Regions from separate parts of the Pandoraea apista genome, predicted to be linked through region 1. Evidence: predicted binding sites of a transcription regulator. Region 1 holds the regulator's gene; each other region holds the start of a gene.
What was found. Region 1 encodes HrcA, which represses chaperone genes, less so after heat shock. Its sites were predicted from a motif close to TTAGCACTCNNNNNNNNNGAGTGCTAA; they were not measured.
Positions count from the first base shown of each region.

Region 1 (10,514 bases):
CGGCGTTCGAGACCATTCGCGCGCAGGTGCTCGCCACGCCGCGCGAGGCGCTGCCGCTCGCGCAGGAAATCGTGGCCATGCGACGCAAGGTGCTTGAAGGGCACCCGAATCCCGGCAAGCTCTTCGACCTGAAGCATGACCGGGGCGGCATGGTCGACATCGAGTTCACCGTGCAGTATCTGGTGCTGCTGTATTCGGGCGCGCATCCGGCGCTGCTGCGCAATGCGGGCAATATCGCGCTGCTGCGCGAAGCGGCCCAACTCGGCCTGATCGACGCGAAGCTTGCCGACGATGCCGCCGCGGCGTATCGCACGTATCGCAAGCGTCAGCACAAGTTGCGGCTCGACGGTGTGGAAGCCGCGCGCGTGCCTGCGGCCGATATCGCGGCTGAGCGCGAGGCCGTGACGGCGTTGTGGGATTCGGTGTTTTCAGACGCGGGACCGGTCTGATATCGGCCCGCGGATGAGCTCGGGCGGTCGATGGTGCGCCGCCCGTGCGACGACTGTTTGTGACGGAGACGATGGACGCAACACGTCGTGCATTGCGCGGGCAGGGCGGGCTGGGCGGCCCCTGGAAGGCTAGGCAGCCTCAGCGCCTCAGAGGGCGAGCATCTCCCGCGCGTGCTTGCGTGTCGTTGCGGTAATCTCGACACCTCCCAGCATCCGCGCAATCTCCTCGACACGCTCCGTGCGGCCAAGCGGCTCGATTTCACTCATCGTCGTATCGCCGTCGCTGCGCTTCTTCACGCGCAGATGCTGGTGGCCGAGCGCCGCGACCTGCGGCAAGTGGGTGACGCACAACACCTGCCGTCCCTGACCGAGTTCGCGCAGCAGACGGCCGACCACTTCGGCCACCGCGCCGCCGATACCGGAATCCACTTCGTCGAAAATCAGCGTCGGGGTGAGGCTGGCGCTGCTGGCAATGACCTGCAAGGCGAGACTGATACGCGCCAGTTCGCCCCCCGATGCCACTTTAGCCAGGGGCCGCGTCGGCACCCCCGGATGGCCGGCCACGAGAAACTCTACCGTTTCCAGACCAAACGATTGCGGCTCCGACGTTGCGCTGAGCGTGACTTCGAAGCGTCCGCCCGGCATGGACAGATCCTGCATGGCGCGCGTGACTTCGCGTGAGAGCGACGCCGCAGCTTTCGCGCGTGCCTTCGACAACTCCTTTGCCAGCTTGTGGTAGGTGGCGTGGGCAGCGTCGGCGGCAGCCTGCATGGCGGCGGTGTCTTGCGATGCCGTCAACTCTTCGAGCTGGGCGCGTCGTTCGGCATGCTCGGCAGGCAGTTGCTCCGGCGTGACACGGAATTTGCGCGCCGCCGAATGCAGCGCGTCGAGCCGCTGCTCGACCACGGCAAGACGTTCCGGATCGAGGTCGACCCGTTGCGCGTAGTGCGTGAGCGAATGCACGGCCTCGCGCAACTGAATCTCCGCAGGCTCCAGCGCGGCCAGCGTGTCCGCGAGTCCGGCGTCGATCTCGGCCAGTTCGCGAATTTGATGCACGACGTGGCCCAACGACGGAACGATGGCGCCGTCGGCTTCCGCGAGCGTATCGAGGGCGCCTTGCACCCCGTTGATGAGGCTGGCGGCGTGCGAGAGACGCCGATGTTCGGCACTCACTTCGTCCCATTCCCCTTCCTGGGGATTGAGCTTGTCGAGTTCCGACGTCTGCCATTCCAGGCGTTCGCGCTCCAACTGCAATTCGCGGTCGCGGCCATGTGCTTCTTCACATCGTTTGACGAGGCGCCGCCATTCCTTGTGGGCCGCGGCAGTGTCGGCGCTAAGCTGCGTAGCGCCGGCATGCGAGTCGAGCAGACGGCGTTGCGCGTCGGGACGCAGCAATTGCTGATGCGCGTGCTGGCCGTGAATATCGACGAGCATCTCGCCGAGTTCGCGCAATTGAGCGAGGGTGGCGGGTGTGCCGTTGATGAAGGCGCGCGAGCGCCCGCCCGAGTCGAGCACGCGGCGAAGCAACACGCCGCCGTGCTCTTCGAGCGTGAGCGCCTGCGCCTGCAACCAGGCTTCGAGATCGGGACGCGCTTCGGCGTCGGCGGCGAATTCAGCGGTAATGTCGGCCCGCGCCTGGCCATTGCGCACCATACTGGTGTCGCCGCGCTCGCCCATTGCCAGCGCCAGCGCATCGATCAGGATCGATTTGCCTGCGCCGGTTTCCCCCGAAAACACGGTGAAACCGGCGGAGAATTCCAGGTCGAGACGATCGACGATTACGAAATCGCGAATCGAGAGACTGCGTAGCATGGGATATCGGGTGAGGCTTGAAGTCAGTTCTGGGGCGTATCTTCGTCGGAGATATGCTCGTTCCAGTGCAGTTTGCGGCGCAGCGTCGCGTAGTAGTTGTAGCCCACCGGATGCAGGAACGTCACCTGATGTGCGGAGCGGCTCACCAGAATCCGGTCGCCCTGACGCAGTTCGGCAAACGACTGCATGTCGAAGTTGGCGCCGACTTCGCGTCCGCCGGTAATCGTGATGACGATATCGCTCGAATCGGGCAACACAATCGGGCGGTTCGAGAGGGCGTGCGGCGCGATCGGCACGAGCACCACTCCGCCAAGGCGCGGGTGCAGGATCGGGCCGGAGGCCGAGAGTGCATACGCGGTGGAACCGGTCGGCGTGGCGACGATCAGGCCGTCCGAGCGCTGCTTGTACATGAAGCGGCCGTCGACATCGACGCGCAACTCGACCATGCCCGAGATCCCCGAGCGGTTCACGACGACGTCGTTGAACGCGAGCGTTTCGAAGAGCGTCTGGCCGTCGCGCTCGATGCGGGCGGCCAGCAGCGTGCGCTGCTCGCCTTCGAAATGTCCTTCGAGCATGGCCGGCACGACCTGGCGCATCTCGTCGAGCGGAATATCGGTGATGAAACCGACGCGTCCGTGGTTCACGCCGATCAGCGGCACCTTCGACGCCGCAAGCTGGCGGCCGACGCCAAGCATCGTCCCGTCGCCCCCAACGACGACGGCCACATCGACCTGCGTGGCGATTTCCTGGATATCGAGGGTCCGGTACGGATCGGCCGCAGCGCCGATGTTGTGCGCCGTGTCGCGCTCGAAGACGACGTGATGCCCGCGCTGGGCAATACATGCCGCCAGCGTGAGCAGAGGTTCGGCAACGCCGTCGGCATGATATTTCCCGACGAGCGCTACGGTCTTGAAAGGGCTCCCTGTTTTCATGCCGCCATTACACCATAAGTCGATGACAGCAACCATCGGCATCCGCCGCCTGATGCGGTTCTCGCCTCGGGGTTTGCCGCACGCCGCGTATGCACATTTCGCGTTACAATTTTTGCCATGCTAGATCAACGTGCGCAAGCTCTCCTCAAAACCCTGATCGAACGGTACATCGCCGATGGCCAACCGGTCGGTTCGCGCACGCTTTCCCGGTACTCGGGGCTCGACCTCTCCTCGGCGACGATCCGCAACGTGATGGCCGATCTCGAGGCACTCGGCTTTGTGTCCAGCCCCCATACGTCTGCCGGTCGCGTGCCTACCCCGCGTGCTTACCGTCTGTTCGTCGACACCATGCTGACGGTGCGTCCCCTTGAGAAAGAGGCCGCCAATCTTCTCGCGTCGCATGTGCAGAACCGGTTACAACCGGCAGGGCCGCAGCAACTCGTTGCCTCGGCGGCACAGGTGCTCTCGAACCTCTCGCAATTCGCGGGCGTGGTGCTCACCCCGCGTCGCAGCCAGACCTTCCGTCAAATCGAGTTCCTGCGGCTGTCGGACAAGCGAGTGTTACTCATCATCGTCACGCCCGACGGCGACGTGCAGAACCGCATCATCCTGACGGAAAAAGACTATTCACCGGCGCAACTGGTCGAAGCGGCGAACTATCTGAACGCCCATTTCGGCGGCCATAGCTTCGACGACGTACGTGCTTACTTGCGCGGTGAACTCGATGCCCTGCGCTCCGACATGAGCGCCTTGATGCAGGCCGCCGTTCAGGCAGGCAGCGACGCCATGGCCGACAACACACGCGAGAGCGTGCTGATTTCGGGCGAGCGGAACCTGCTGGGTGTGGAAGATCTGTCATCGAACATGGAACGCCTGCGCAGGTTGTTCGACGTGTTCGAGTCCAAGACCGGCCTTTTGCAACTGCTCGACGTGTCGAGTCGCGCGCAGGGCGTGCAGATCTTCATCGGCGGCGAATCGAGTCTCGTGCCGATCGAGGAGATGACGGTCGTGACGGCACCGTACGAAGTCGACGGCGAGGTTGTTGGCACACTGGGCGTGATCGGCCCGACACGCATGGCTTACGAGCGCGTGATTCCGATCGTCGACATCACGGCCAAGCTGCTTTCCAACGCGCTCAGCCAGCATTGACCTGCGCTCGCGCTGCCCGCGTGCTATCGCTTCGCCTGCTTTACGTTACAACTCCGTAGCATTCCTTTACACGCTGTCACATACGGCAGGCTTACGCTCGAAGTGTCACTTATGGCGAAGTTGCGAGCATCGCCTTCGTCAAAGGATTCGGACAGAACGACACGGTAACGCACCCGGCGCAGCGGTGGGTGCGTGAACCTGAAGGGCCCGGAGTGTCTATGAAATCCCTGATTTCCTGGCGGACGATGGTCCGTTATCTCGGCGTCGGGCTTGCGCTCGGCGCGTTAGGCGCCGTGGGCTTACCCGCGCTGGCGCAGGCGCAAAGCGCCGATCCGCCGGGCCGGGTGGCCCGGTTGAACGAATTCGACGGCACCGTTACGTACGCACCCGCAGGCACTGGCGACTGGCGCTACGCCGACCGCAACCGGCCGCTGACCACCGGCGACGCCCTCTGGGTCGATCGCAACAGCCGCGCCGAGATGCATGTCGGCGGCACGGCGGTTCGCATGGGGGCGTCCACGAGTGTCGCGCTGTCTGCCGTGACCGATCAGAACGTGCAACTGAACGTAACGCAGGGCACCGTCGGCCTCCGGCTGCGAACCTACGATCCGAATCAGCCGTACGAGATCGATACGCCGAACCTGGCGTTCGTGCCGCAGCAGGCAGGGGAGTACCGTGTCGATGTCGATCCGAATGGCGTGACGACGGTCAGCATCTGGCGCGGCGCGGCCACCGTGTATGGGCAGGGCGCCTCGGTGCCGCTGCAACAGGGGCACCGCGTGGCGTTCGTCGGTCAGAATCTGACGCAGCAGCCAACGAGCCCGCTCGTGGCGGACGCATTTGACCAATGGGTACGCCAGCGCGACGCCCGCGAGGACGCCTCGGTGTCCGCCCGCTACGTGCCGCGCGACATGACCGGCTTTGAAAGTCTGGACGATTACGGTACGTGGCAGGAAACGCCGAACTACGGCGCCGTATGGGTGCCGTCGAGCGTGCCGTCGGGCTGGGCGCCGTATCGCACTGGCCACTGGGTCTGGGTCGATCCGTGGGGCTGGACGTGGGTTGACGACGCACCGTGGGGCTTCGCGCCTTATCACTATGGCCGGTGGGCCTATGTCGATGCGCGCTGGTGCTGGGTGCCGGGGCCGGTTGCCGTACGGCCGGTGTACGCACCGGCGTTGGTCGGCTGGGTGAGCGGCAGCAGTGGCGGCAATCAGTGGGGCATTTCGTTCGCGGCAGGCGGGGTGGGCCTCGCGTGGTTCGCGCTCGGCCCGCATGACCCGTATCGTCCGGCATATCGCGCCAGTTCGTCGTACGTCACGAACATCAATCGGTCGACGGTGATTCAGACGACCAACATCACCAACATCAACAATGTGTACGTGAATCGCAATGTGCGGGGCGCCGTATCGACGATGCCGGCACAGTCGTTCGTGCAAGGGCGTCCGGTGGGTGCGCCGGTGGCCTTGGCGGCGCCGCGCGCGGGGCAGTCGTGGCGAGTGGCGAATACGCCGGGTGTGGCGCCGGTGCAGCAGAGCGTGTTCGGCAATAGCCGTCCGGCGGCCGGGGCGCCGCCGACGGGTGTGTTCAGCCGGCAGGTGCTCGCAACGCGCGCACCCGCAGCCCGGGCTATGCCGTCGCGTGAGCTGACCAGTCAGTTGCACCCGGTGCCGAACGCCGGCGGCGCGCCGTTGGCTTTCGTTCAGAATGCGCAACAAGTCCAGAATACGCGGCCGGGAGCCTCGAACTCGCAGGGGCGCGTGCAGCCGCGTGTGACGGTCGTGAGTACACACGGACCGGTCGGTGCGCCGATTGGAGTGAATGGCGCAACGCCCGCACGGCCTGCGATGGGCGCGGCCGGTGCGGTGGGCGCTACCCCGGCGCACGGTGCGCTGCCGCCGACGGGCGCTGTGCCTCCGATGCATGGTGCGCCGGGCGTCCCCGGTCAGCCGGGGGTGCCAGGGGTTCCGGGAGCGCCGGGGCGGCCGGGCGTGCCGGGGGAACCCGGTGTGCCGGGTGAGCCGGGCTATGGCGGGCGTGGCGTTTATCAGAATCGTCCGGGGCAAACCGCGCCGCAAGCCCAACCGTCGGGGCGTGGCGAACAAGGGGCGCCGTCCGGTGTCCCGCATCCGCCGGGCGTGAGCGCGGCGGGGCAGCCCGCTTTGCGCGGCGAGGGGCAGCAGGCAGTGCCGCAGCCCGGGCACGACGCCGCACAGCGCGATATGCAGATGCGCCGCCCGTCGCCGCCGGAGACACGAAATGCGCCCCCGGCTCCGCAGCGTGGTCAGCCGGAAGACGGTGAAGCCGCCCGTCGGCCGCAGCAGTGGCAGTCCCACGCACAGCCTCAGGTGCCGCAAGCCCAGCCGCGCCCGCAACCGCAGGTCGAGCGTCCTCAGCCGCGCCCGGAGCCGCAGGCCGAGCGGCAGCCGATGGCGCCGAGACCTCAGCCCGCGCAAGAGCGCCCGCAGACGGTGCCCCATCCGCAACCGCAGGAGCATTCGCACCCGCAAACGGCGCCGCGGGAGAACAAACCGGAAGGCGCCCGCGCACCGTCGCACGAGGCGGAGCATCCGAGCGCAGCGCATCGCCCGCAGAAGGAAGACGAGCATCCGCACGGCTGAGCGTTGACTCGCCCGCCCCTGCGTCAATCGTGGCTGACGCAGGGGCGGGCGGGGAGTCATGCCGCCTGCCCTCGCCGGATGTCGGCCAGGTTTGCGGTAAAGTACGATCCATGCGCTTCGATCCTGAACCCATTTCGCATGGCCAGTCCGGCAAGACAGCCGTTCTGCTGATCAACCTTGGCACGCCCGACGAGCCGCGTCCTGCGGCCGTGCGTCGCTATTTGCGCGAGTTCCTGTCGGACCCGCGCGTCGTGGAAATCCCCTCGTTCGTGTGGCAGCCGTTGCTGCGGCTGGTGATTCTGCCGTTTCGCTCGCGTCAGTCCGCGCAGAAATACGCGACGGTCTGGACCCGCGAAGGCTCGCCGCTCAAAGTGAACACCGAGCAACAGACGAACGCTTTGCGCGCCTTGCTGCATGCGAACGACTACGACGTGGTCGTCGACTACGCCATGCGCTACGGGAATCCGTCGATTCCCGAACGTATTCGCGCGCTGCGGCAAAACGGCGTGGAGCGTATTCTCGTCCTGCCGCTTTATCCGCAATACTCGAGCAGCACGACTGCCACGGCCAGCGACGCCGTGTTCCGGGTGCTCGGCCGCCTGCGCAATCAGCCTGATGTGCGCACGGTGCGCGACTACCACGATCATCCCGCCTATATCGAGGCGCTGCGTCAGCAGGTCGAGGGCTATTGGCAGCAGCACGGCCGACCGGATTTTGCGGCCGGCGAACGGTTGCTGCTGAGCTTTCATGGTGTGCCGCGCCGCACGCTCGATCTGGGCGATCCCTACCACGATCAGTGCGTGAAGACAGCGCGCTTGCTGGCGGCCGCGCTGGGTCTCGACGAAACGACCTGCCGTCTTACGTTCCAGTCGCGTTTCGGCAAGGCGGAATGGCTTCAGCCCTACACGGCTCCGACGCTCGAAGAACTGGGCCGTGGCGGCACGCCGCGTGTCGATGTCTTCTGCCCCGGTTTCACGTCCGATTGTCTCGAGACGCTCGAAGAAATCAATATGGAAGGCCGCCACGCCTATCTGTCCGCAGGCGGCAAGGCGTTCCACTTCATTCCCTGTCTGAACGGCGCGGGCGCCTGGATTACGGCGCTGGGCGAGATTGCGGCGCGTCACCTGCAAGGGTGGCCGGTACTCTCGCCGGAGGGCACGGCGCAGGCGTCGGCGGCAGCGGTGGCGTCGACCCGTCAGCGGCAGGTCGCTGCCATGGCGGCATTTGACGAGGCGAGTGCGGCGGCTGCCGCCACCGCCGCCGCAGCGGCCGAGCAAAACCGGTCGGGAGCGAGCACGTGACGATCAAGGTCGACGATTCGCCGCAGGCCGCCACGCGCATCGACAAATGGCTGTGGGCCGCGCGCTTCTTCAAGACACGCTCGCTCGCGACCCAGGCGGTCGATCGCGGCCGCGTGCTGTGCAACGACGCTCGCGTGAAACCGGCGCGCGACGTGCGCCCGGGCGACATCGTGACGGTGGATAACGGCAGCACGCGCTGGGAAGTGCGGGTGAAGGCCATTGCGGAAGTCCGGGGGTCGGCGCCCGTCGCACAATCGCTGTACGACGAGACAGAAGCCAGTATTCGCGCTCGTGCTGACGAGAGTGAGCGCCGACGTCTATTCCAGGAGCCCGCCGCGCAGATGCACGGGCGCCCGACGAAACGGGACCGGCGGCGTCTCGGCGGCGTTGGCGAGTAGACTTACCGGTTGACGATCCCGATAAGCCGCTCATTTGCGGCTTTTTTCAACGCCTGAATGAACGCCGCCGCTGGCGAAATGCGCAGCGGCGGACGTGAGGTGGAGCGGAGTTTAGCTGTCCCGCGAGACGCGAAACGAACCGGGAGAGCGGCTTCGCGCGCGACGGCAGCGTGTCGCGCGCACCCGGGGCGATCAGCGCGAAGGGATTCCGGTGTTGGACGAATGCACCGGCACGCCCGGCATTTCCACGAAGTGATGCAGCACGGCCCGCACGCCACCATATTCGGTGTCGCGCCGCGTGACTGCGCCGGACAAGCAGATCGTAATCGTTACCGTCGTCACCAACGCAAGGATGAAGACAACAGCCAGTGGCAGCTTCATGATGCGCTCCTGAAAGAACACTACGCCAGACGGGGGGTGTCCGGCGAGCGGCCGGGTCCAGCACGGCACATCCATCAACTGGACCGTAATTCATGTTAGGTCGCAGCAACGGCCGATACAATAGAGGACTCGTAACGCGTGTAACCGGATATTTGCCGGCACGCCGCGCGCACCGACATGGCGCACAGAATGCCCGCCAGCTCTTGAAATCGGTGTGAACGCCCTTACTATCCAAAGGGATTTGAACCGGCGGCGCATCGTCGTGGTGCGCTGCAAGAACCTTTTGACGACTCAAGCTCATGACTGAACAGCAAAACACCCCCGACCAGCCGATTCCGTCTCAGGCCGAAGCGGCCCCGAACGACGCTGCGCTCGAGAACGAAGCGCTGCCCTCGGTCGAGGCGCAGCTTCTGGCGGCACAGGCCGAAGCGGCCAGCCTGCGCGACGACGCGCTGCGTGCCCGCGCCGAGATGGAGAACGTGCGCCGCCGCGCGGAAGACGAAGTGGCCAAGGCTCGCAAATTTGCCGTGGAAAGCTTCGCGGAGAACCTGTTGCCGGTGATCGACAGCCTGGAGGCTGCGGCGGCCGACAAGAGCGGCGACGTAGCCAAGTTGCAGGAAGGCGTTGCCCTGACCCTGCGCCAGTTGGTCTCGGCGCTCGAGCGCAGCAAGGTGACGGTCATCGACCCCGCTGGCGCGAAGTTTGATCCGCATCAGCATCAGGCGATCTCCATGGTGCCGGCCGAGCAGGAGCCGAATACGGTGGTATCGGTGCTGCAGAAGGGGTACCTGATCGCCGATCGCGTGCTGCGCCCGGCGCTGGTGACGGTAGCCGCCGGCAAGTAAACGTGTTGCCATGACATCATGGCAAGCTTAGGTGATTTCAACGACGCAATGGTGGGCGTGCAAGACGTGGAAAGCTGCCGACGTCGGCATCGACGGGGCGGCCGGGTAACGGCAAGCGCAGGATCAGGCAAGGATCAGCGACCATGGCAGGCGAACTTCCGGGCATGACGGCAGTAGACGGCACGGCATTCGAGGTGTTTTCGATGCGCGAGCTAACGACCGAAACGTTCGATGAAGGCCTTCGCGAGGCAGGCGACGCGCTGGCGGTAGTGTTTTTCTGGGGCGTCGATTGTTTCAACTGCGACGTCGCCAAGAAAACCATGCTTGCGCAGCGCGAGGCCATTGAGGCGTTGGGGCTGCGCTGGTTTCATGCCAACGTGTATGCCGATACGGCGCTGGGCAAGCGCTTCGGGCTGCACGGCGTACCCACGTTTTTCTTCTTCCACGAAGGCAAGAAACTGGGCCGGGCGACCGGCTGGCAGGGCCTGCCCCAGTTCCGGCTGGCGGTGGCCGCCGCCCGCGAGAAAATCGCGGCGGCGGGGGGCAAAACCGGACGGCAAGAAGGGTCTTGAAATGCACCGGGCTGCACCCATATGTCGTGCAGATCAATGAGTTGAATGGGCCTC
Region 1 covers NZ_CP013481.2:1,191,257-1,201,770, forward strand. The annotation lists gene glnE (bifunctional [glutamate--ammonia ligase]-adenylyl-L-tyrosine phosphorylase/[glutamate--ammonia-ligase] adenylyltransferase) at 1-449, shown strand, start outside; gene recN (DNA repair protein RecN) at 597-2,261, opposite strand; gene AT395_RS05560 (NAD kinase) at 2,285-3,235, opposite strand; gene hrcA (heat-inducible transcriptional repressor HrcA) at 3,311-4,342, shown strand; gene AT395_RS05570 (DUF6600 domain-containing protein) at 4,561-6,963, shown strand; partial or broken gene hemH (ferrochelatase) at 7,074-8,105, shown strand; gene AT395_RS05580 (RNA-binding S4 domain-containing protein) at 8,267-8,662, shown strand; gene AT395_RS05585 (hypothetical protein) at 8,855-9,043, opposite strand; gene grpE (nucleotide exchange factor GrpE) at 9,343-9,888, shown strand; gene AT395_RS05595 (thioredoxin family protein) at 10,032-10,460, shown strand.

Region 2 (10,514 bases), 1.7 Mb from region 1:
TGCACGGCCAGCATCACAGCGGAGCGAATCGGGTCGGCACGCAGGCGATCTTCGCGGAATTGGGCCATGCCGCCTGTCGCTCGGCCGCCGAGGCCGAAGCCGCGTTGCAGGCGCGCCGCGTCGCCTATCTGCCGATTGCCGCCCTCTCGCCCGCGCTGGAGCGGTTGCTGGAGATGCGGGCCGTGCTAGGCGTTCGCAACTCCGGCCATACGGTGGTGAAGTTGTTGCAGCCGTTTGCGGGCCCGGCGCTGCGTCTCGTGAATTACACGCATCCCGAATACCGGGAAACGCTCAGTGAAATGTTCGCCGACGCCGCCAACAGTCCGGCGCCCGGCGTGCTGCTCGCCCGTGGCACAGAAGGCGAGCCGGTCGCCGATGCCCGCCGTCAGGCCGCCATCGACGGCTTCTGTGACGGGGCATACCGGCTGTGGCAATCGGCGGAGGAAGGCGCCACGAGCGCGCCGCCGGCGCTGCCTGCGGCCGATGCAGCAGTCACTGCCCGATGGATTGAAGCGGTGCTGGCGGGTGATGTCGACGTGCCCGCGCCGATTGCCCGGCAGATCGAAGTGATTCGTCAGGCACTGGGGCTGGAGATCTCGCGCTGAATGCCCCGGGCTTGGTCATCGGCGATTCACGCGATATTCGATCGATATCCGGACGTGACAAAACCAGATTTGCTCGAATTTGACGCCAAACTGCACGAAACCAGCAAATTAAATAATTTTCGGAACATTTTGTACCGAAATCAATCAAATATTTTGTTCGGAGAGGACGCCCGGCGAGTACCGGGCGAGTACCGGGCGAGATAGCGCCTAGAACGGTTGGAGCGGCCAGCCTACGCTGCCCGCTTCATTCGGCCGATGCCATGCGGGTCGCTTGCCAGGAGATGAGGTGCCATTCGTCGGCTTCCAGTACATGGACTGCCGTATAGGCCATTTGCGACTCGAGCGAGCCGGTTGCGGTTTCCAGTTCGATTTTGAGCTTGCCGGTTACGACCACGGTGTCGCCAAACTGGCGCAGCTCCTGCGCCCGGATATCGATGTCCAGATATCGACGGCGGCCCGAGGTCAGGGCGTCGAGAAATTCGCGCTTGGTTTCGCGTTTGCCGTTCGAATGAACGTAGTGAAGGCCGTCTGCCAGGAGAGCGTCGAGTTGTTCGACGTCGCCCTCGACCATTGCGTCGAAGCGCGCCGATTCACGCTCGCGCACTACGTCAATATGCTTTCCCGCCATGTTGCCCTCCCGTCTTCGCCGACCCCAAACGCTCGCGACTTGGGTTGCAATTTACACCATCCACGCGACGTTTGCGCCAGTGACTTCTCCGGTTTTACGGGGGGTGCTGGAAAACCCCGAGGCGCCGGAAACTTCCCGCCCTGTAAGGGTTCTAACGTCTTTAGCACTCATCGAAAGAGAGTGCTAAAATGCTTTCCCAGAGGCTAACCAGGAGTCCACCACTTGAGTACTGCCGCCACTTTGCATCCGACGACGCCGGCCACCGGCACGGCGCCGAATTCTCGTGCCCTTGCTCTCGCCCCGTCGGCATTGATGCTGCCGGGCAGTCTGGGCAATATCGACAGCTATATTCAGGCTGTCCATCGCATTCCGATGCTCACCGCCGAGGAAGAGCAGTCGCTCGCCAAGCGCCTGCGTGAAAACGACGACCTCGAAGCTGCCCGTCAGCTCGTGCTCTCGCACCTGCGACTGGTGGTCTCGATCGCGCGTAACTACCTCGGCTATGGTCTGCCGCACGCCGACCTGATTCAGGAAGGCAACATCGGCCTGATGAAGGCCGTGAAGCGCTTCGATCCGACCCAGGGTGTACGACTCGTATCGTATGCCATGCATTGGATCAAGGCCGAGATTCACGAATACGTGCTGCGCAACTGGCGCACGGTCAAGGTCGCCACGACCAAGGCCCAGCGCAAGCTGTTCTTCAACCTGCGCAGCCAGAAGCAAGGCCTGCAGGCGTTCACGCCGGAAGAGATCGATCAGGTCGCACGCGATCTGAACGTGAAGCGCGAAGATGTCATCGAGATGGAAACGCGCATGTCGGGCGGCGATATCGCCCTTGAGGGTCACAGCGACGACGGCGACAGCGCAAGCTTCGCTCCCATCGCGTACCTCGCCGACTCGCACCAGGAGCCGACCGCCGTGATTGCCGCGCGCGAGCGCGACCATCTGCAAAGCGACGGTCTGCAAACGGCGCTCGCCCGCCTCGACTCGCGCAGCCGCCGCATTATCGAAGCGCGCTGGTTGTCGGTCGCCGACGATGGCAGCGGCGGCGCCACGCTGCACGAACTGGCAGACGAATTCGGCGTGTCCGCCGAGCGCATCCGTCAGATCGAAGTCGCCGCCATGAAGAAGATGAAAGGCGCGCTGCAAGCTTTCGCGTAATGTTTTGATCGGACGGGCGGCGGCAACGCGACAAATTGCCACACGCCCCGCCGGATCACCGCCGGCCGTTCACCGCCGACACCGAAGCCCCGTGAGACTCACGGGGCTTTTTTATTGGACTTCGAAAGTTCACCGGTCATCTGCATCGGACTTGATGCATCGCAAGGTCGCCCGGACGGCCGGTCGATAGAATCGACTCGTACGTGGCCATGCTACGTGCGAAGGACGGCCCGGGGGCCGTTCGCCGCGTCGGAACCTTGTCTCGAACTCGCTTCTCGCCGGCCACCTCTCGCGGTGGCGGATTCGTATCGAACCAGTGTCGTCCGCGTGTCATCCGCCCCCGTGCTCCGCGGTTTGACATTTTCAAGCGATAAGGCAAAATGCGCCGAAAGTCGACGCTGTTTCCAACGACACGACTTTCGACGCCAGGAGCCGTCACGGATGGACACCCACTCTCCTAGCAGTCTGAAGCCTCCCGCGCCGACCGCGCCCGTTGCGGCGTCGCGCTCTGCCGCTATCGTCGCCTGGCTGATCAGGCGCTGGCGCACCCGCCCTTCCCGTTTCATGGTTGAAATCCTGATCGTCCTTGCGATCAAGGTAGTACTCCTGTTCATATTGAAGCACGCGTTCTTCGACGCCCCGATGGCCAAACACATGCAGTTGCCGCCGGACGTCGTGGCTCGCGCCCTCATCGGGCCGCAAGCCGTCGAAGCGCAGTCCCCTACCCCAAGTCAAGGTGTCCGCCATGATCAGTAGCGAAGTCGTTGACCTCTCGCGCCTGCAGTTCGCCATAACGGCGCTGTATCACTTTCTGTTCGTCCCGCTCACGCTCGGCCTGTCCTGGCTGCTTGTCATCATGGAGTCGGTCTACGTGATGACCGGCAAGCAGATCTACAAGGACATGACCCAGTTCTGGGGCAAGCTCTTCCTGATCAACTTCGCGATGGGCGTGACCACCGGTCTCACGCTCGAATTCCAGTTCGGCACAAACTGGGCTTACTACTCGCACTACGTCGGCGACATCTTCGGCGTGCCACTCGCCATCGAAGGTCTGATGGCGTTCTTCCTGGAAGCCACGTTCGTGGGTTTGTTCTTCTTCGGATGGAACAAGCTCTCGCGCATTGGCCACCTCGCGACCACGTTTGCCGTGGCGCTGGGCTCGAACCTCTCGGCGTTGTGGATTCTCGTCGCCAACGGCTGGATGAACAATCCGGTCGGTGCGCACTTCAACTACGAAACCATGCGCATGGAGTTGAACAGCATCTGGGACGTGATCTTCAACCCGGTGGCGCAGGTGAAGTTCGTGCATACACTCTCGGCCGGTTATGTGACCGCCGCGATGTTCGTGCTCGGCATCTCCGCGTGGTATCTGCTCAAGCGCCGCGACGTGCCGTTCGCACTGCGCTCGTTCGCGGTGGCAGCCGGCTTCGGGCTGGCCTCCACACTCTCGGTCATCGTGCTGGGTGACGAATCGGGCTACACCACCGGCGAAGTGCAGAAGGTCAAGCTCGCCGCCATCGAAGCGGAATGGGAGACGGCCAAGCCGCCCGCATCGTTCACGCTGTTCGGCTTCCCGAACCAGAAGGAAGAGCGCACCGACTACGCCGTGAAGATTCCCTGGGCGATGGGCCTGATTGCCACGCGCTCGGTCGACACACCGGTCATTGGTCTCTCGCAGTTGCGCGACGAGCATAAGGAGAACATTCAGCGCGGCATGATTGCCTTCGCAGCACTCGAGAAGCTGCGTGGCGGCGACAAGTCGCCGGCCGTGCGCGCCGAGTTCGACAAGTACAAGGACGACCTCGGCTACGGCTTGCTGCTCAAGAAATACACGCCAAACGTGGTCGATGCCACGCCGGAACAGATCCATATGGCGGCCAACGACACGATCCCGCCGGTGGCGCCTGTGTTCTGGTCGTTCCGCATCATGGTCGGCCTGGGCTTCCTGTTCCTCTTCACATTCCTGTGGGCCTTCTGGCTGTGCGCGCGCCGCCGTCTGCTCAAGCCGCGTTCGGCCTGGTTCCTGCGCTGGACCGTATGGGCCATTCCGCTGCCGTGGCTGGCCGCCGAATTCGGCTGGATTGTTGCCGAAGTGGGCCGTCAGCCGTGGACCATTGCGGGCATTCTGCCGACGCACCTCTCAACGTCGTCGCTCTCGGCAGGCGACCTCTATCTGAGCCTCGCGGGCTTCATCATTTTCTATACCGCGCTGCTCGTCATTGAAATGTTCCTGATGGTGAAGTACGTCAAGCTCGGCCCGTCGTCGCTGCACACCGGCCGCTACCACTTCGAGACAGAAGCGACGAACGGTGCGGCCATCGCCAGCGACCGTCCGGTAGCTTCGGTCTGATCGTCAGGGAGACACGACATCATGATGATCGATTACACCGTACTCAAGCTGATCTGGTGGGTGCTCGTCGGCGTGCTGCTGATCGGCTTCGCCTTCTTCGACGGCTTCGACATGGGCACCGCCACGCTGCTGCCCTTCCTCGGCAAAACCGACGCGGAACGCCGCGTCATCATCAACACCGTGGCGCCCACGTGGGAAGGCAATCAGGTGTGGTTCGTGACGGCAGGCGGGGCCATGTTCGCCGCGTGGCCGCTCGTCTACGCCGCAGCGTTCTCCGGTTTGTACTGGGCGTTGCTGCTGGTGCTCTTCGCGCTGTTCTTGCGTCCGGTCGGCTTCGACTATCGCAACAAGCTGCCCAGCGCACGCTGGCGCAATTCGTGGGACTGGGCGCTGTTCGTCGGTAGCGTGGTGCCGTCGCTCGTGTTCGGTGTGGCCTTCGGCAACCTGCTGCTGGGCCTGCCGTTCTCGTTCGACAACACCATGCGCTCGACGTACACCGGCTCGTTCTGGGCGTTGCTCAACCCGTTCGCGCTGCTGTGCGGTCTGGTGAGTGTGCTGATGCTGGTCACGCACGGCGCGGCGCACCTGCGCATGAAAGCCGATCCGATCGTGGCCGAGCGCGCCGGACGGATCATGCGCCTCACCGCGCTGGGCACGCTGGTGCTGTTCCTCGTGGCAGGTGTGCTCGTCGCCACGCATATCGACGGTTTCGCCATCACGCAAATGGGCCCGACCGACTCGCCGGCCAACCCGTTGCTGAAGGAAGTCACGACCGGCCCCGGCCTGTGGCTCACGAACTATCACACGTATCCGTGGATGATTGCAGCGCCCGTGGTGGCCGGCCTGTGCGCCTTGCTCGCGGCCATGCTCGCGACCAGCCGGGCTTATGCGTGGACGTTCGTCGTGACTGGCCTGATGATGGCCGGGATCATCCTCACCGCCGGCTTCTCGATGTTCCCGTTCGTCATGCCCTCGGGCACTGCGCCGGGCAGCAGCCTCACGGTGTGGGACGCCACCTCGAGCCAGCTCACGCTGCAAATCATGTTGATCGCCGTGATCGTCTTCCTGCCGATCGTTCTGCTCTACACCGGCTGGGTGTATCGCGTCATTCGTGGCCGCGTCACCATTGAGACGGTCAACGACAACCCGCACACGATGTACTGATCAAGGAGTCGCGACATGTGGTACTTCTCTTGGATTCTCGGCCTCGGCCTCGCGCTCGCGTTCGGCATCATCAACGTGATGTGGTTCGAGGCGCATGACGACCTCGAACGCCGCAGTCAGGAAGGTAGCTGAGCCTGGCTGGCACAAGGTGGAAACAAAAATCGCGCCCCTCGGGGCGCGATTTTTTTGTCCTGGCGCTTTGACACTTTAACGCTTGACGCGCTGTCATCCGATCCAGTGAATGCGGGCCAAACGGCTCGATGCGGTGGCGGCCTCAGCCCAGCAACGTCTTGAGATCCTTGGCCATCGCATCGACCGGCTCGTCCGGACGCATGAACAAACGCAACTGGCCGTTCGGATCGAAGACGTAGATCCCGGCGGTGTGATCGATGGTGTAGTTATTTGGCGTCGAGCCTTCCACCTTGTTGACCACCACGCGGAACGACTTGGTCACTGCCTTGAGCGCGGCGTCGTCTGCCGGGCGCAGGCCGACGAATGCCGGGTTGAACGCAGGCACGTACTGGCTCATCAGCTCCGGCGTATCGCGCTGCGGATCCACCGTCACGAACAACACCTGCACGCGCTGCGCGTCGGTGCCGAGCTTCTGCATCACCTGGTTGAGTTCTGCCATCGTCGTCGGGCAAACGTCAGGACAATGCGTGTAACCGAAGAACATCACCACGGCTTTGCCCTTGTAATCGGCGAGCGTGCGCGTCTTGCCCTGAGGGTCCTGCAACGAGAAGTCCTGTGCGAACTCCTTGTTCCCGGTGATATCCAGACTCTGGAACGTAGGACCTTCCTTGCCGCACGCAGCGAGCAACACGGTGAGCCCCATCAACAGCATGGCGCGACGCAACCAGATGACAGCAAGATTCATGAACGAATGACCCCAGAACGTATGGAAAAACGCCTTCCAAAAATGCAACAGGCGCGCCGGTGAAGAATACCGTATCGCGCCTGTCTTCGTGACTCACACCACAGCGGCCGAACCGCCCGGCCTCAGCCGAGCAGGAAGATCTGAACGTAGTGATCGATCAGCAATGCCGCAAACAGCAGCGACAGGTAGACGATCGAGTAGCGGAACATCGAGCGCGAGAGCGCATCGGAATAGTTGCGCCACAGCTTGATCGCATACCCAAGGAAGATGCCCGAGAGCACCACTGCCGAGACGAGGTACAGGTAGCCGCTCATACGATGCGCAAACGGCAGCAATGACACCGCGAACAGCACCACGCTGTAGAGCAGGATCTGCAGGCGCGTGTACTTCTCGCCGTGCGTAATCGGCAGCATCGGCAAGCCCGAATTCACGTAATCCTGACGGCGATAAAGCGCGAGCGCCCAAAAGTGCGGAGGCGTCCAGACGAAGATGATGAGCACCAGAATCCACGCATCGGCCGGCACGGCGCCGGTCGCTGCGGCCCAGCCGAGGGCCGGCGGCATGGCGCCCGACGCACCGCCGATCACAATGTTCTGCGGCGTGGAGGGCTTGAGAATGATGGTGTAGATCAGCGCGTAGCCGACGAACGTGGCGAGCGTGAGCCACATCGTGAGCGCGTTGGTGAACGTGTAGAGCACCACCATGCCGGCGGCGCCAAGGATCGTCGAGAAGACGATGATCTGCCACGGAGCGATCTCGCCGCGTGCCGACGGGCGCCACGCCGTGCGGCGCATGAGGGCGTCGACACGTTGTTCGATCAGACAGTTGACGGCGAAGGCGGACCCGGCGAGCAGCCAGATACCGATGGTGCCACCGATCAGCACCTGCCACGGCACCATACCGCGCGTGGACAGGAACATGCCGATGACGGCGCAGAAGACGGCGAGCTGCGTCACACGGGGCTTGGTCAACGCCCAGTATTGTGCGATACGGCTAGACGGCGGATGGGGAAGGGTCGTGCTTTTCATACACTCAGAGGCAATGCGCTATGCCGAGCCAGTCGGGGCGCCAGCGAGTGGTGCGGTAGCCGGCTCCGCTGACGGGAGGGGCTTCTGGCGGGCCGGAAGGTCTGCCTGATCTGTCAGGCCGGCCGCAATGGGCGTCACCGTTCTGGCGGCGCGAATGCGGTAGTTTAACATAACGAGCAACAGCAGCAGGACGGCCGCCCCGCCGTTATGAGCGATGGCGTTGAGCAGCGGCCATTGGAAAACGATGTTCGACAATCCCGTCGCGAACTGCACGAACACCAGCATCAATACCAGAATAGACGGTTTTCTGAGCGCGGCATGACGTCGCAGCCGGCTCGCCAACCACGCCAGATACGCCACCACCACCACCGCAAACGTCCGGTGCACCCAGTGGATCGCCACGAGCGCATCCATCGGGATCACCTCGCCGCCCGCGGTCTTGCCTAGCTCGCGCCAGAGCCTGAAGCCGTTGTGGAAGTCCATCGGCGGCACCCACTGTCCCTGACAGGTCGGGAAATCGGTACACGCCAACACGGCGTAGTTGGTACTCACCCAGCCACCGAGCGCAATCTGAAACACCAGCAACGCCAGCCCGATCAGCGCCGCCCAACGCCAGCGCAACGCGCCCGGGTCGGCCGCCACGCTCGTCGTCGGCATTTGACGCGACGCCAGCCATGTCAGCGAACCCAGCAAAGTGAGCGCCAACATCAGATGCGTAGTCACGATCACCGGCTGGAGCTTCATCGTGACGGTCCACGCACCGAACGCTCCCTGAACACACACGAGAACGAACAGCCACGTGGCCAGCCAGGGCGACTGCTTCAGTTCGCGCCGCTTCACCCAGGCCATCACCATCAACACGATGATGAGCACGCCCACCGACATGGCGAAGTACCGATGGATCATCTCGATCCACGCTTTGACGAACGTTACCGGACCGGTCGGCAGCATGGACTGCGCGGCGTGAATGTCGGCGTGCGCGGCAAACGGCGACGACGTGCCATAGCAGCCCGGCCAGTCGGGACACCCGAGCCCCGAATCCGTGAGCCGCGTAAAGCCGCCGAACATGATCAGGTCGAGCGTAAGAAAGGTCGTCACCCAGGCCAGTTTGCGGTACTTGTTCGCATCTCGGCGCAACAGCACCCAGCCGAGCGGCAGCACCGCAATGCACAGGCCGATGAAGCCCAGTTCCAGAAGGTAAAGCATCGGTTTTACGTCAGTTCTTCGTCATGTCCCGTGCGCCATCGCGCCCGGTCTCGTCCATCGTCTGTATGGCGGGGCTCGCCCCTCAACCCGTACCCGACCATTTGAGCAGTCGGGACAGATCGCTCTTGATCTTGCCCGGATCGGCATGCTTCGGGAACGCCATCATCAGGTTGCCCAGCGGGTCGACCAGGTAGATGTGGTCACGCAGGCCAGTGCCATCCTGTGTCGGCAGCCACGACGCCAGCGCAACCGGATCGGTCCGCAGACGGCGCGTATCTTCATACGCCGCATCGAGCCTGTCTGATACGGGCGCATCGTCCGTCACCAGCCACAGGGTTTCGACTCGCGTGCGCTCATTCCCCTGCAACACGCGGATCTGCCGCATATAGAAGAGTTTGCTCACGCAATTCTCGTCACACGCGGCGGTGTCGGCGCTGATCATCAGCCACTTGCCCTTGAGCGACGACAACGGCAGCGTCTCGCCCGTCTCGTCGTCGCGCACCGTCAGCGCGGGCAGCGGCCGCTGCGGTTCGATCAACTTCCCATACGCCGACGTGCCGCCTTGCGGCTTGAATACGTAATACATCAGATACGCCGCCACTGCCGGCGCAGCACACACCACGAACAACAACACCAGCATGCGCCGCGCGCGGCGTCGTTGCGTCGGATCGATGGCGGGGCTTCCCGTACTTCCGGCACTCGCTTCTGTACTCATGCTCGCCTCATGCCCGCTTGAAGGGGTCGATGGCTGTCGCCAGCCGGCGTCCGCGCCGATAAGCCAGACGCAGTCCCAGGAGCGCCAGGATCAGCGACATGCCGAACCATTGCGCCATATAGCCATAATTGCGATCCGCGCCATTCGCCGGCGCAGGCCAGTCGCGCAGCAGATGATCGCCCGTGTCGTTCGTCTGCATGATGACGAACGGTTGCAGCGGCAGCGACGTCTCGCGCGCGTAATCCGCCACATCGAGATTCTGCCGAATGACCAGCCCTGCCGCCGAGCCACCGTGCCCCAACTCGAAGGCACGCGATGCGTCGGGTTGCGCAAGCCCCTCGATGGTGACGTCGCCCGCCGGGGTCGCATACGGCATGATCGCAGCCCGATCGCGCAGATCGCGCGGCAGCCATCCGCGATTCACGAGCACCACATGGTCCGGCGCCGTCTGTAACGCCATCACCACGTAAAACCCGGGCAACTCGTTGCGCGGACGATTATCCAGATACACCACGCGGTTCTGCAGGAATCGTCCCGTGACACGCACGCGCCGGTTCGCCACGTCGCTCAGCGCATAGGTCTGCGCGCCCAGCGCGATCACCGGCGCATGTTCCGCCTGTTCGATCTGCGCCTGACGTGCCAGACGCATCTGCGCGCGCTGATACTGCCACACGCCGAGCGCTGCGGTGAGCATCACGCCCAGCAGAATCAGCAACGCCGGCACCGGACGCATGCCGCGCAAGAGGGTTTTCAACACGTACATTCCTTGTCTGGCAGCGC
Region 2 covers NZ_CP013481.2:4,952,937-4,963,450, forward strand. The annotation lists gene ybiB (DNA-binding protein YbiB) at 1-605, shown strand, start outside; gene AT395_RS22360 (nuclear transport factor 2 family protein) at 850-1,233, opposite strand; gene rpoH (RNA polymerase sigma factor RpoH) at 1,456-2,394, shown strand; gene cydP (cytochrome oxidase putative small subunit CydP) at 2,836-3,150, shown strand; gene AT395_RS22375 (cytochrome ubiquinol oxidase subunit I) at 3,140-4,744, shown strand; gene cydB (cytochrome d ubiquinol oxidase subunit II) at 4,772-5,908, shown strand; gene cydX (cytochrome bd-I oxidase subunit CydX) at 5,924-6,040, shown strand; gene AT395_RS22390 (SCO family protein) at 6,183-6,785, opposite strand; gene cyoE (heme o synthase) at 6,908-7,813, opposite strand; gene AT395_RS22400 (COX15/CtaA family protein) at 7,832-9,019, opposite strand; gene AT395_RS22405 (SCO family protein) at 9,102-9,734, opposite strand; gene AT395_RS22410 (SURF1 family protein) at 9,742-10,467, opposite strand.
Region 2: the regulator HrcA is predicted to act here: its motif matches at 1,394-1,420, upstream of rpoH (RNA polymerase sigma factor RpoH).

Region 3 (10,514 bases), 350 kb from region 1:
TCGACGGCCAGCCCCTGACCGCCCATCGCGATCCCCATACCCAGATCCGAGCTGCGTGCGCCAATCCCCGCGAGCAGGCCGAGCAACAATCCCCCAAGCGCGATCCACGAGTTCTGCGACTGCTGGCCGAGCATTCGCGCAATGTGGTGCTGCAGAACGTGCCCCGTCTCGTGTCCGACGACCGACGCCAGTTCCGACTCGGTGCGCGTAATCACGATCAGTCCGGTGTTGATGCCGATGAACCCGCCGGGCAACGAAAAAGCGTTGATCGCGGAATCTCGCACAACGAAGAATTCGAAGCTCTGACTGGCGTCGAGCCCGACCTTGCGCGTGGCTGAGACAAGCTTGCTGCCTAACGCATTGACGTAATCGGAGAGCAGCAGGTCGGACAGATAATCGGGGTCGGCGCGAATCTCGCGCATCACTCGCTCGCCCAACTTGCGCTCCATCGCGGGCGACAGGTCGGACGCCGAGCTTTGGCCGAGCGTGGGCAGCGACTGCGCTGCGGCCTGTGTCGGGAGCACCGTTGCGGTGAACGTCGCCGCGGTCATGACCGGCAGCATCGCCCACGCGAAAACGCGCCGCCAGCGAGCGATATCGCGCGGGCGAAGGGTAGACCGGTGTGAGCGCTTCGACATGCCGGTCAGACGCGCCATAAGCAGCGCGACGAAGAAAAGCGAAGCACGGGAATCATGCGGAATATGCGCGATGGAGGCGCTGAACGAACGTGACGAACGCGTCATGGAAATGGGCGCCGCGTGGCGCTGATCATTCGGGGCTGCTGCTATGATAGCAGCCAGACGTGGACGTTCCGTGGCATCGCATCACCGTCGGGAATACAGACTGAACACCGTCGAATTCATGCTCGCAGGCGGCGCAAGCGCGCTCCCGTGCCACGATTCCCGCAACACCTTCTCAGCATCGACTCATGGCAGAACTCACCCACTTCGACACCGCCGGACAGGCCCACATGGTTGACGTCGGCGGCAAAGACAGCACACACCGCATCGCGGTCGCACGCGGCACCATCCAGATGAAGCCGGAAACGCTCGCGCTGATTCGCACCGGCACAGCCAAGAAAGGCGACGTGCTGGGTATTGCCCGCATTGCGGCCATTCAGGGCGCGAAGCGAACCGCCGATCTGATTCCGCTGTGCCATCCGCTGGCGCTCACGCGCGTGACAGTGGAGTTTCTCGTGGACGATGGCGCTACCGCCGTGCATTGCCGCGCGCAGGTCGAAACCATCGGCCGCACGGGCGTGGAGATGGAAGCCCTCACGGCCGTTCAGGTCGGCCTGCTCACGATCTACGACATGTGCAAGGCCGTCGACCGTGGCATGACCATCACCGACGTGAGGGTGCTCGAAAAGCACGGCGGCAAGTCTGGCGACTGGGTGGCGCCGGCGTAAGGCCATCTCACGTCCCATGCATCACGTTCGCGATGCTGTCCACTGCACCGCCAGAATGCTCGCGAACACGGTTGCGAGCCCAACGAACGCAAAACCCTTGATCGCCTGACCAAGCAAAACCCAGCCCAACACCACGGCGGTCAACGGGCTCAGCAAACCGAGTGACGACACCGCCACCGGCGCCAGACGCGCAATGCCGCGAAACCACAAGGCATACGCCAGCAACGCGCCCGCGATCGACAGATACAGATAGCCCAGCGTTTGCCACATCGTGAGCGCGGGCAGTGGTGCGTCCGCCAGCCATGCCACTGGCGCGAGCATCAATCCGCCCAACAGCAACTGCCAGCCCGTGAGTGCCAGCACCGGCATATTCAAGCGCCACCGGCGCGTGAGATACGTGCCCGTCGCCATACTTGCCGCCCCGGCCAGCGCCGCCAGGATACCCACCGGCTCGAACACCGTGCCCGGCGACAACAGCAGAACCGCCATGCCGACGACACCCGCGAGCGCCGCCCAGGCCGTAGCCGCCAGCGGACGTCGTTGCTCCACACCCCACGCCAGCCCCATCACGAGCAATGGCTGGATCGCGCCGACCACCGCCGCCAGCCCACCCGGCAAGCGATATGCGGCCACAAACAGCAACGCCTGAAACGCGCCGATGTTCAGCGCTGCGAGCACCACCAACCGGCCCCAGTCGCGACGCTCAGGCCAACGTCTTGCGTACAGCAACAACAGCAAACCGGATGGCAGCACACGAATCAACGCCGCCGTGAAAGGCCGGTCCGGCGGCAACAGTTGAGTCGTCACGATATAGGTCGAGCCCCAGATCATGGGGGCCAACGCCGTGAGCAGCGCGTCGATCCAACGGACCGACAAAGAGGAAGTCGTAGTCGTCATGGCAAATTATCTTCAATTCAAGATAATTTGCAGTTTGGTATCATTTTGTCTTGAAGTCAAGACAACTGGAGTCACGCATGGGAAACCGGCCAACGGGGAGTCGCACGAAACACACGAAGCACGCGGCAATGGAGATCGAGCCGACGCAAAAAGCGGAGAAGCGAGACGGCGATGCCGTCGACAACATCCTCGCACAGTGGCACCGCGAGCGTCCCGATCTGGACGTGTCGCCGATGGGCGTGATCGGCCGTCTTAAACGCTGCGCAGCGCTCGTGCAATTGCAGCTCGACGCGACCTTCGCCGAGTTCGACATGAGCGGGTGGGAATTCGACATGCTGGCGACGCTGCGTCGCTCGGGCGCGCCCTACCGGCTGGCGCCGACAGCCCTGTTTTCGACGTTGATGGTGACGTCGGGGACAATGACGCATCGATTGCAGCGTCTGGAAGCGCGGGGCTGGATTGCTCGCGTGGCCAATCCGGACGATGCCCGAAGCACGCTGGTCCAACTGACGGACGCCGGATTCGCATTGATCGAGCAGGCCGTCGAGGCACACGTGGCGAACGAACACCGCATGCTGGCCCCCCTGACGAAAGCGGCGCTCGCAGACATCGAATCCGGCCTGAGCGCATGGTTGCGCGCGCTGGAAGCCGGACGGGAATGAAGACTTGAAGCGGAACGCAACAGGGACGTTGGATAGACGGCAGCCGCACGGCAAAGGCTGCCGCCTCACATCACATCACGCCGGAGCTGCGTTACCGACGCGCTGACGTTGCGGCCAGAAGTACCACACGGCGCCCAGCACCTGTAGCACGATCAGCACCGTCCAGGCGGCGAAGTGCGCTTGTGCACTGTGCGCCGCGTAAGCGCCGAGCATTGCCCCCACGCCCACCTGACAGAAGAAGATCAACAGGAAAATGACCAGCGTGAGCGACGTATTCACACGGCCGATCAGCGTGCCGTGGAAGTGCTCGGCAAGCACCGCGTACGACAGAATGCCCGTGCCACCGAAAATCCCATAGGCGGCCCACAGCCAGACCGGCGGAATCGGTGCACGCATCATCAACAACAACTGCACCACAACGAATAACACCATGCCGACGCCGGAGAACGCGAACACGCTCACTCCCCGACGCTCGAGCGAGCGTGCCGCCGCACCGAACCCCACGCTGCCGGCCATCATCGCCAGCCCCACGACCGACACCAGCGACGCCGCCTGCACCTCGCTCAGGCCCTCCACGTCACGCATGAATGGCGCCATCCACAGCGATTGCATCGCATAGAACACGCCCTGCGTAATGCCCGAGAGCGACGTGACTTTCCAGAACATGCCGCTCCCCAGCACCTGACGAACGCCCTTGAGCGCCTCGGACAGACCGCCTTGCGCGTGCGAACCAGGCTTCTCCGGCGCGCCGAACCACAGCGCGACCGACATGAAGACCGTAAGTGCCGCCAGCCCGAACGACACGATGCGCCAATCCGTCAGACCGAGCAGCCAGTTCAGTGGCGTGCCGACCACGACCCCGCCCATGCCACCGACGGCCATCACCAGCCCATTGAGCAACGGCAGACGAGAGACCGGAAACCACTGCGCGAGCGCTTTGAACGCACTGCCCAGACACACCGAAACCCCCACGCCGATCAGCAGGCGGCCGGCCATCAGCGCGCCCACGCCCTGTGCCAGACCGAACAGTGCCGCACCGGCGGCCGCCAGCAACAGCACGAGCGACGCCACCCGGCGCGGGCCGAATTTGTCGAGGAGCACGCCAGCCGGCAATTGCGCGCCCGCGAAACCGAGGAAATAAAGACTCGTCAGCAAGCCGAGATCGGCAGACGAGAGACCGAGCTCACGTGTCATGAACGGCGCGAACCCGATGTTCACACCGCGGTACACGTATGAGACGAAGTACCCGCAGGCGAACAGCACGAAGATACGAAGTGCTTTCGACATGAAGCTATACCCTAGTGAATTGCTTGGGTATGGATTGTCGGCCGAACCCTGCGATGACGCCAACGAAACCTTTGCGCGCGTATTGTGAGTAGAATTTGACATCATGTTCCAACACCTTCCTCCCCTCCAAACACTGCGCGCGCTTGAAGCAGCCGCTCGCCATCGTAGTTTTACGCGGGCCGCAGATGAATTGAATTTGACGCACAGTGCGGTGAGTCACCATATGCGCTCACTCGAGCAACAGCTCGGCACGGCGCTGTTCCGCCGCGTGGGTGCCCGAATGATTCCAACGAGCGTGGGAGCACGCCTGGCCGAGCGCGTGCGCATCGGCATGTCGGAACTCGACGAGGCGATCGCGGAGGCACGGGCCGGCACGGCCCCCGGTGCGTCGCCGGTCACGGTGCGCCTGGAAGTCAGTGTGATGACCGATCTGGCGGCGCAGTGGCTGATCCCCCGACTGGACCGCTTCAGTGAAAAGCACCCGGGCATCGACCTGATGCTGAGAATTCACGCAGATATCGCCGCCCCCGACCCGTATTCGGTCGATGTGGGCATCTGGCATCAACGCGTAGAAGCCACGGGATTCGTTACGCGTAAGCTGCTCGACGACTACGTGATCGCCGTATGCCACCCCGATCTGATCGCACGCGTGCCGGGGTTCACCGTGGCGGACACCGACAAATTGCCGATGCTGCGCTTTGCGCATCGGTCATGGCGCGATTGGCAGGTTGCCGCCGGCTTGCCGCCGCATGAACCCACGCGCGGCCCGATTTTCGACGATTCGGGATTACTCCTGCGGGCCGCGATTGCGGGACAGGGGGTGGCCACGACACGCAGTCTGCTGGTGCGCGATGCGCTGGCGGCAGGCGAATTGGTGCAGATCGGCGATGCGCGCATTCCGCCAAGCCTCGAATATCACGTGAACTGGCGTGAGAATCATCCGCGCGAGCGCGCGATACACGCCTTCTGGCAGTGGATGCAGGACGAGATCGCCGCCACGGCACCGCTCGTCCCCTCGCGCATTCGAAGCGGCAACGACAACGCCCCACCGGCTCAGACGTCCACGCAGGCATAAAAAAAACGGCAACGAATTCCGAGGAACTCGTTGCCGTTTTGGTGCGGGCTTCAACCGCCGAATCGAAAATTCCGCAGCGAAGCCCGGCGACCCGGCATCCGGGGCGTCTTTCGACGCCCCGTCATGCAGTCTCTTGCGAGACTTACATGCCCATGCCCATGCCGCCCATACCGCCCATGTCACCCATGCCGCCAGCCATCGGAGCATCTTCCTTCGGCAGTTCGGCAACGGCGCAGTCGGTCGTGAGCAGCAGGCCCGACACCGATGCGGCGTTTTGCAGTGCGGTGCGGGTAACCTTCGTCGGGTCCACAACGCCCATTTCCACCAGATCGCCGTACTCGCCGGTCGACGCGTTGTAGCCGTAGTTGCCCTTGCCGGCAATCACGTTGGCCACAACGACGCTGGCTTCTTCGCCACCGTTGGTGACGATCTGGCGCAGCGGCTCTTCCATGGCGCGCAGCACGATCTTGATACCGGCGTCCTGGTCAGCGTTGGCGCCCTTGATGTCGGCCACGGCCACGCGAGCGCGCAGCAGTGCAACACCACCGCCCGGGACGATGCCTTCTTCCACGGCAGCGCGCGTAGCGTGCAGTGCGTCTTCCACGCGAGCCTTCTTTTCCTTCATTTCGACTTCGGTCGCAGCGCCGACCTTGATCACGGCAACACCGCCGGCCAGCTTGGCCACGCGCTCTTGCAGCTTTTCACGGTCGTAGTCGCTCGAAGCTTCTTCGATCTGGGCGCGGATTTGCTTGACGCGCGCTTCGATGTTCGCAGCTTCGCCGGCACCGTCGATGATGATGGTGTTTTCCTTGCCGATTTCGATGCGCTTGGCTTGGCCCAGCTCGTTGAGCGTGGCCTTTTCCAGCGTCAGGCCGATTTCTTCGGCGATGACCTGGCCGCCCGTCAGGATGGCGATGTCTTCCAGCATGGCCTTGCGGCGGTCGCCGAAGCCCGGTGCCTTGACGGCGCAGGTCTTCAGGATGCCACGGATGTTGTTCACCACCAGCGTTGCCAGGGCTTCGCCCTCGACATCTTCAGCGATGATCAACAGCGGGCGGCCAGCCTTGGCGACTTGCTCCAGCACCGGCAGCAGATCGCGGATGTTCGAGACCTTCTTGTCGAACAGCAGGACAAACGGGTTCTCCAGAATCGCAACTTGCTTTTCCGGGGTGTTGATGAAGTACGGCGAGAGGTAGCCGCGGTCGAATTGCATACCTTCGACGACGTCCAGCTCGTCTTGCAGCGACTTGCCGTCTTCGACGGTAATCACGCCTTCCTTGCCGACCTTGTCCATCGCCTTGGCGATGTAGTCACCGATCGAGGTGTCGCTGTTGGCCGAGATCGAGCCGACTTGAGCGATTTCCTTGTTGGTCGTGCACGGCTTGCTGATCTTGCGCAGTTCTTCGATGGCGGCAGCAACGGCCTTGTCGATACCACGCTTCAGATCCATCGGGTTCATGCCCGAGGCGACGAACTTCATGCCTTCGCGCACGATCGACTGAGCCAGCACCGTAGCGGTGGTGGTGCCGTCACCGGCGTTGTCGCTGGTCTTGGAAGCCACTTCCTTGACCATTTGCGCGCCCATATTCTGGAGCTTGTCCTTGAGTTCGATTTCCTTGGCGACCGACACACCGTCCTTGGTCACGGTCGGGCCACCGAAGCTGCGCTCGAGCACAACGTTACGGCCCTTCGGGCCCAGGGTCACCTTGACGGCGTTGGCGAGGATGTTGACACCCTCGACCATCTTGGCGCGAGCGGCATCGCCGAAAACGACTTCTTTAGCTGCCATTGCAATAACTCCTTGAATACTTTACGGAAGATGTCTGGGGGCAGACAATCTTAGGCGGCCACGACGGCCATGATGTCTTCTTCGCGCATGACCAGGAGTTCCTGGCCGTCGACCTTAACGGCCTGGCCGGCGTACTTGCCGAACAGAACACGGTCGCCCACCTTCACATCGAGTGCGATCAACTTGCCTTGATCATCGCGCTTGCCCGGGCCGACAGCCAGGATCTCGCCCTGATCCGGCTTTTCAGCGGCGGCATCAGGGATCACGATGCCCGACGCCGTCTTCGTTTCGTTGTCCAGGCGCTTGACAATAACGCGGTCATGCAAGGGACGAAGGTTCATTACAAGCTCCTCTTTCTCTCAGTGTGAGATCGTCAAAACTAAATATGCAATTTTTTGCATATATGGTGAATTCATGGCGTTAGCACTCTGCGCCAACGAGTGCTAATTATAGGGACGGGGTTTTACGATTTCAAGACGCGGGGTTTTCCCTAGGGCTACATTTTTGTGCTTTGCGGGGGCTAGATGATGACGGCAGGCAATGCTAACGGGCCTCAACGCCCGTCCGGATTGCGCGAGGTCACCGCCACGGTGCTTGGCGCTTCCGCCAGCGAAACGAACGTGCGTGTGGCGCCGTCGAGCGCATCGATGCCTCCGGTTTCGATGTCGTAGACCCAACCGTGCAGGTTCATGCGCCCTTGTTCCAGCGCCAGCGCTACCGAAGGGTGAGTACGCAGATTTGCCAGTTGGGCAATCACGTTCTCTCGCACCAGCCCGTCAAGCTTGGCGCGGGGCGTATCGAACGAGTGCGCCGCGTTGATCACTTTCGCGGCGTCGGCATGTCGCAGCCAGTTGGCAACTGCCGGCATGTGGTCGAGACAGGTGCAGCGCGAAATTGCGCCCATGGCACCGCAGTCCGAGTGGCCGCAAATCACAATGTCCCGCACGCCCAGCACGGCAACCGCATACTCGACAGTCGCGGAAACGCCACCGGGCTCGGGCCCGTACGACGGAACGATATTGCCTGCGTTGCGTATTACAAATAGCTCGCCCGGCTCGCGCTGCGTCAGCAGCTCCGGCACGACGCGGCTGTCCGAACAGGTAACAAACAGCGCTTTCGGGTTTTGGCTGGTGGCGAGTCGCTTGAATAGCTCGACACGCTGGGGATAGGCTTCGCGTTGAAATCGCAGAAAGCCGTCAATGATGTCACGCATAACGATTCTCTGAGTTAAGACTCCGGCACAGGCGCGAGCATTTGTGCAAGTGCTGCGCAGCCTGCGATCGACCGCCATTATTACCGATCTCGGCCCGGGCTGCGCCAGCTCGCACCAGATAGACGCGTCCCGCATTGCCCGCCCCTCCCTCGAAAACGCCCGTCCACAGCGAGCGACTTTCGCACTCAGCAAAGATTTTTGAGTCATATTTTCAACTCAAAATAACAGATAAACAATAAAACGAGTTAAATTATTGACTCCACGGAAGCATTGAGTTAAGTTAACCCCGGATTACATCTTCGATTGAAGCGCGCCAGGAATGGAGGCCAGAGTGAGTTCAGTTCGACGTTATCGAAGTGGCGAAGCCGCAAAACTCGTCGATATGCCGGCCGCCACGTTGCGGATCTGGGAGCAACGCTATGGCGTCATTTCTCCTGCCACGAGCGCCTCCGGTCAGCGTCAGTATTCCGACCTGGATGTCGGTCGACTGCGAACCATCAAGTCACTCGTCGACAAAGGGCATGCAATCGGTGCAATCGCTCATTTGGATAACGAGCAGTTGAGCCGATTGGCGAGCGGTGCCGGCGCCCCCCTTTCGCAAAGCGAACCACTTTCTGCGAACCTGATCATTGTGGGTTTCGGCGAAAGCGTGAAACCGGAAACGCCGGCGGGCATTACATGCCTTACGTTCAATAGCGTTGAAGATATTCCACCTGACGACGACCAACGCGCCATGACAAACGGCATGGTCGTTCGCGTCGAGGCACTTCACGAAGACAAAGTGCTCTCCATCGTTGCGGCCGCGCGGCGCATCCGTTGCGAGCAAGTCCTTGTCGTCTACGCTTTCGGCGCGCGTCGCGCCATCGATCTCGCTCGTCTCGAGGGCATCGAGCTAAAGCGAAAATCCAACGCGCTGTTGCATGCGAACGAAATCATCGTCGATTTCGTTCGGTCGTTGCGTCGCGACAATGCGTCAGGTTCGGGCCATGACCCGCGTTGGTCGCGATCACCGCGTCGGTTCGACGATGAAACGCTGGCCAACGTGGCCTCGCAATCGACGACGATTGCGTGCGAGTGTCCCAAGCATCTTGCCGAACTGGTGCTGCAAGTTTCCGCCTTCGAGCGATATAGCGATGAGTGCCTGTCGCGCTCCCCCGCCGACGCCCTGCTCCACCAGCACTTGGGCGATGCTGCCAACAAAGCGGTCGCATTGTTTGAAGATGCTCTGGCCGCGATAGTCGCGCACGAGGGCTGGTCTATTCCGGGTATGGGGCGCCGCGAACGATAAGGCGCGGGTCATCAGAACCCTTTCCGCTAAGGAGAATTTCATGGGCGCAATTATCGATTCGCAGCCAGCCATCACGCAGAGCACTCAGGACGGGATTCCGTTGTCGCAAGCCATCGTTCAGCGTCTGCGTAATACAGGCGTCCGGTTTCATGCGAACGACAATATCGCTTCCCATCTGCGCGAAGGCGACGTAGACAGGCTTCAGGAAGAAGTCGCGTTTCATATCGAAAATGCGCTGCGCGCGCTCGTCATCGACGTCGACAACGATCACAACACCCGCGACACGGCGAAACGCGTGGCCAAGATGTTCGTGAGAGAAGTGTTCGCGGGCCGCTACGAGCCGCCCCCGGCCATCACCGAATTTCCGAACATCGGACAATTGAACGAACTTACGCTGATCGGTCCGCTCCGGGTGAGGAGCGCTTGCTCACACCATCTGTGTCCTATCATGGGGCACGCATGGATCGGCATTCTGCCGAACGCCGATTCAAATCTCCCGGGACTGTCCAAATATGCGCGTTTGCTCAACTGGATCATGGCCCGACCGCAGATTCAGGAGGAAGCGGTGAAACAAATCGCCGACTTGCTTGAGGAGAAAATTGCGCCGGATGGCCTGGCACTCGTCATAGAAGCGGATCACTTCTGCATGCACTGGCGAGGGACCAAAGATGACGGTGCGCGCATGGTGAGCAGTGTGATGCGCGGGAGATTTCTCGAAGATCCTTCGCTGCGCCGTGAGTTTCTGACGTTAATGGCTACGCGTTCTCAGTAAGCAACTCCGGCGCGCAGACGCGGGAGCATTCGTACCTTTATACGGTCTGACATCCCCACTTGTTTTGACGCCATATTGCGCGGGCCAAGCGCCGGCAAGTGCCGGAGCGTTGAACTCGCCCAG
Region 3 covers NZ_CP013481.2:1,543,007-1,553,520, reverse strand. The annotation lists gene AT395_RS07200 (M48 family metalloprotease) at 1-743, opposite strand, end outside; gene moaC (cyclic pyranopterin monophosphate synthase MoaC) at 929-1,408, shown strand; gene AT395_RS07190 (EamA family transporter) at 1,430-2,305, opposite strand; gene AT395_RS07185 (MarR family winged helix-turn-helix transcriptional regulator) at 2,434-2,967, shown strand; gene AT395_RS07180 (MFS transporter) at 3,043-4,254, opposite strand; gene AT395_RS07175 (LysR substrate-binding domain-containing protein) at 4,358-5,329, shown strand; gene groL (chaperonin GroEL) at 5,472-7,118, opposite strand; gene groES (co-chaperone GroES) at 7,169-7,459, opposite strand; gene AT395_RS07160 (carbonic anhydrase) at 7,672-8,331, opposite strand; gene AT395_RS07155 (MerR family transcriptional regulator) at 8,663-9,619, shown strand; gene folE (GTP cyclohydrolase I) at 9,660-10,391, shown strand.
Region 3: the regulator HrcA is predicted to act here: its motif matches at 7,539-7,565, upstream of groES (co-chaperone GroES).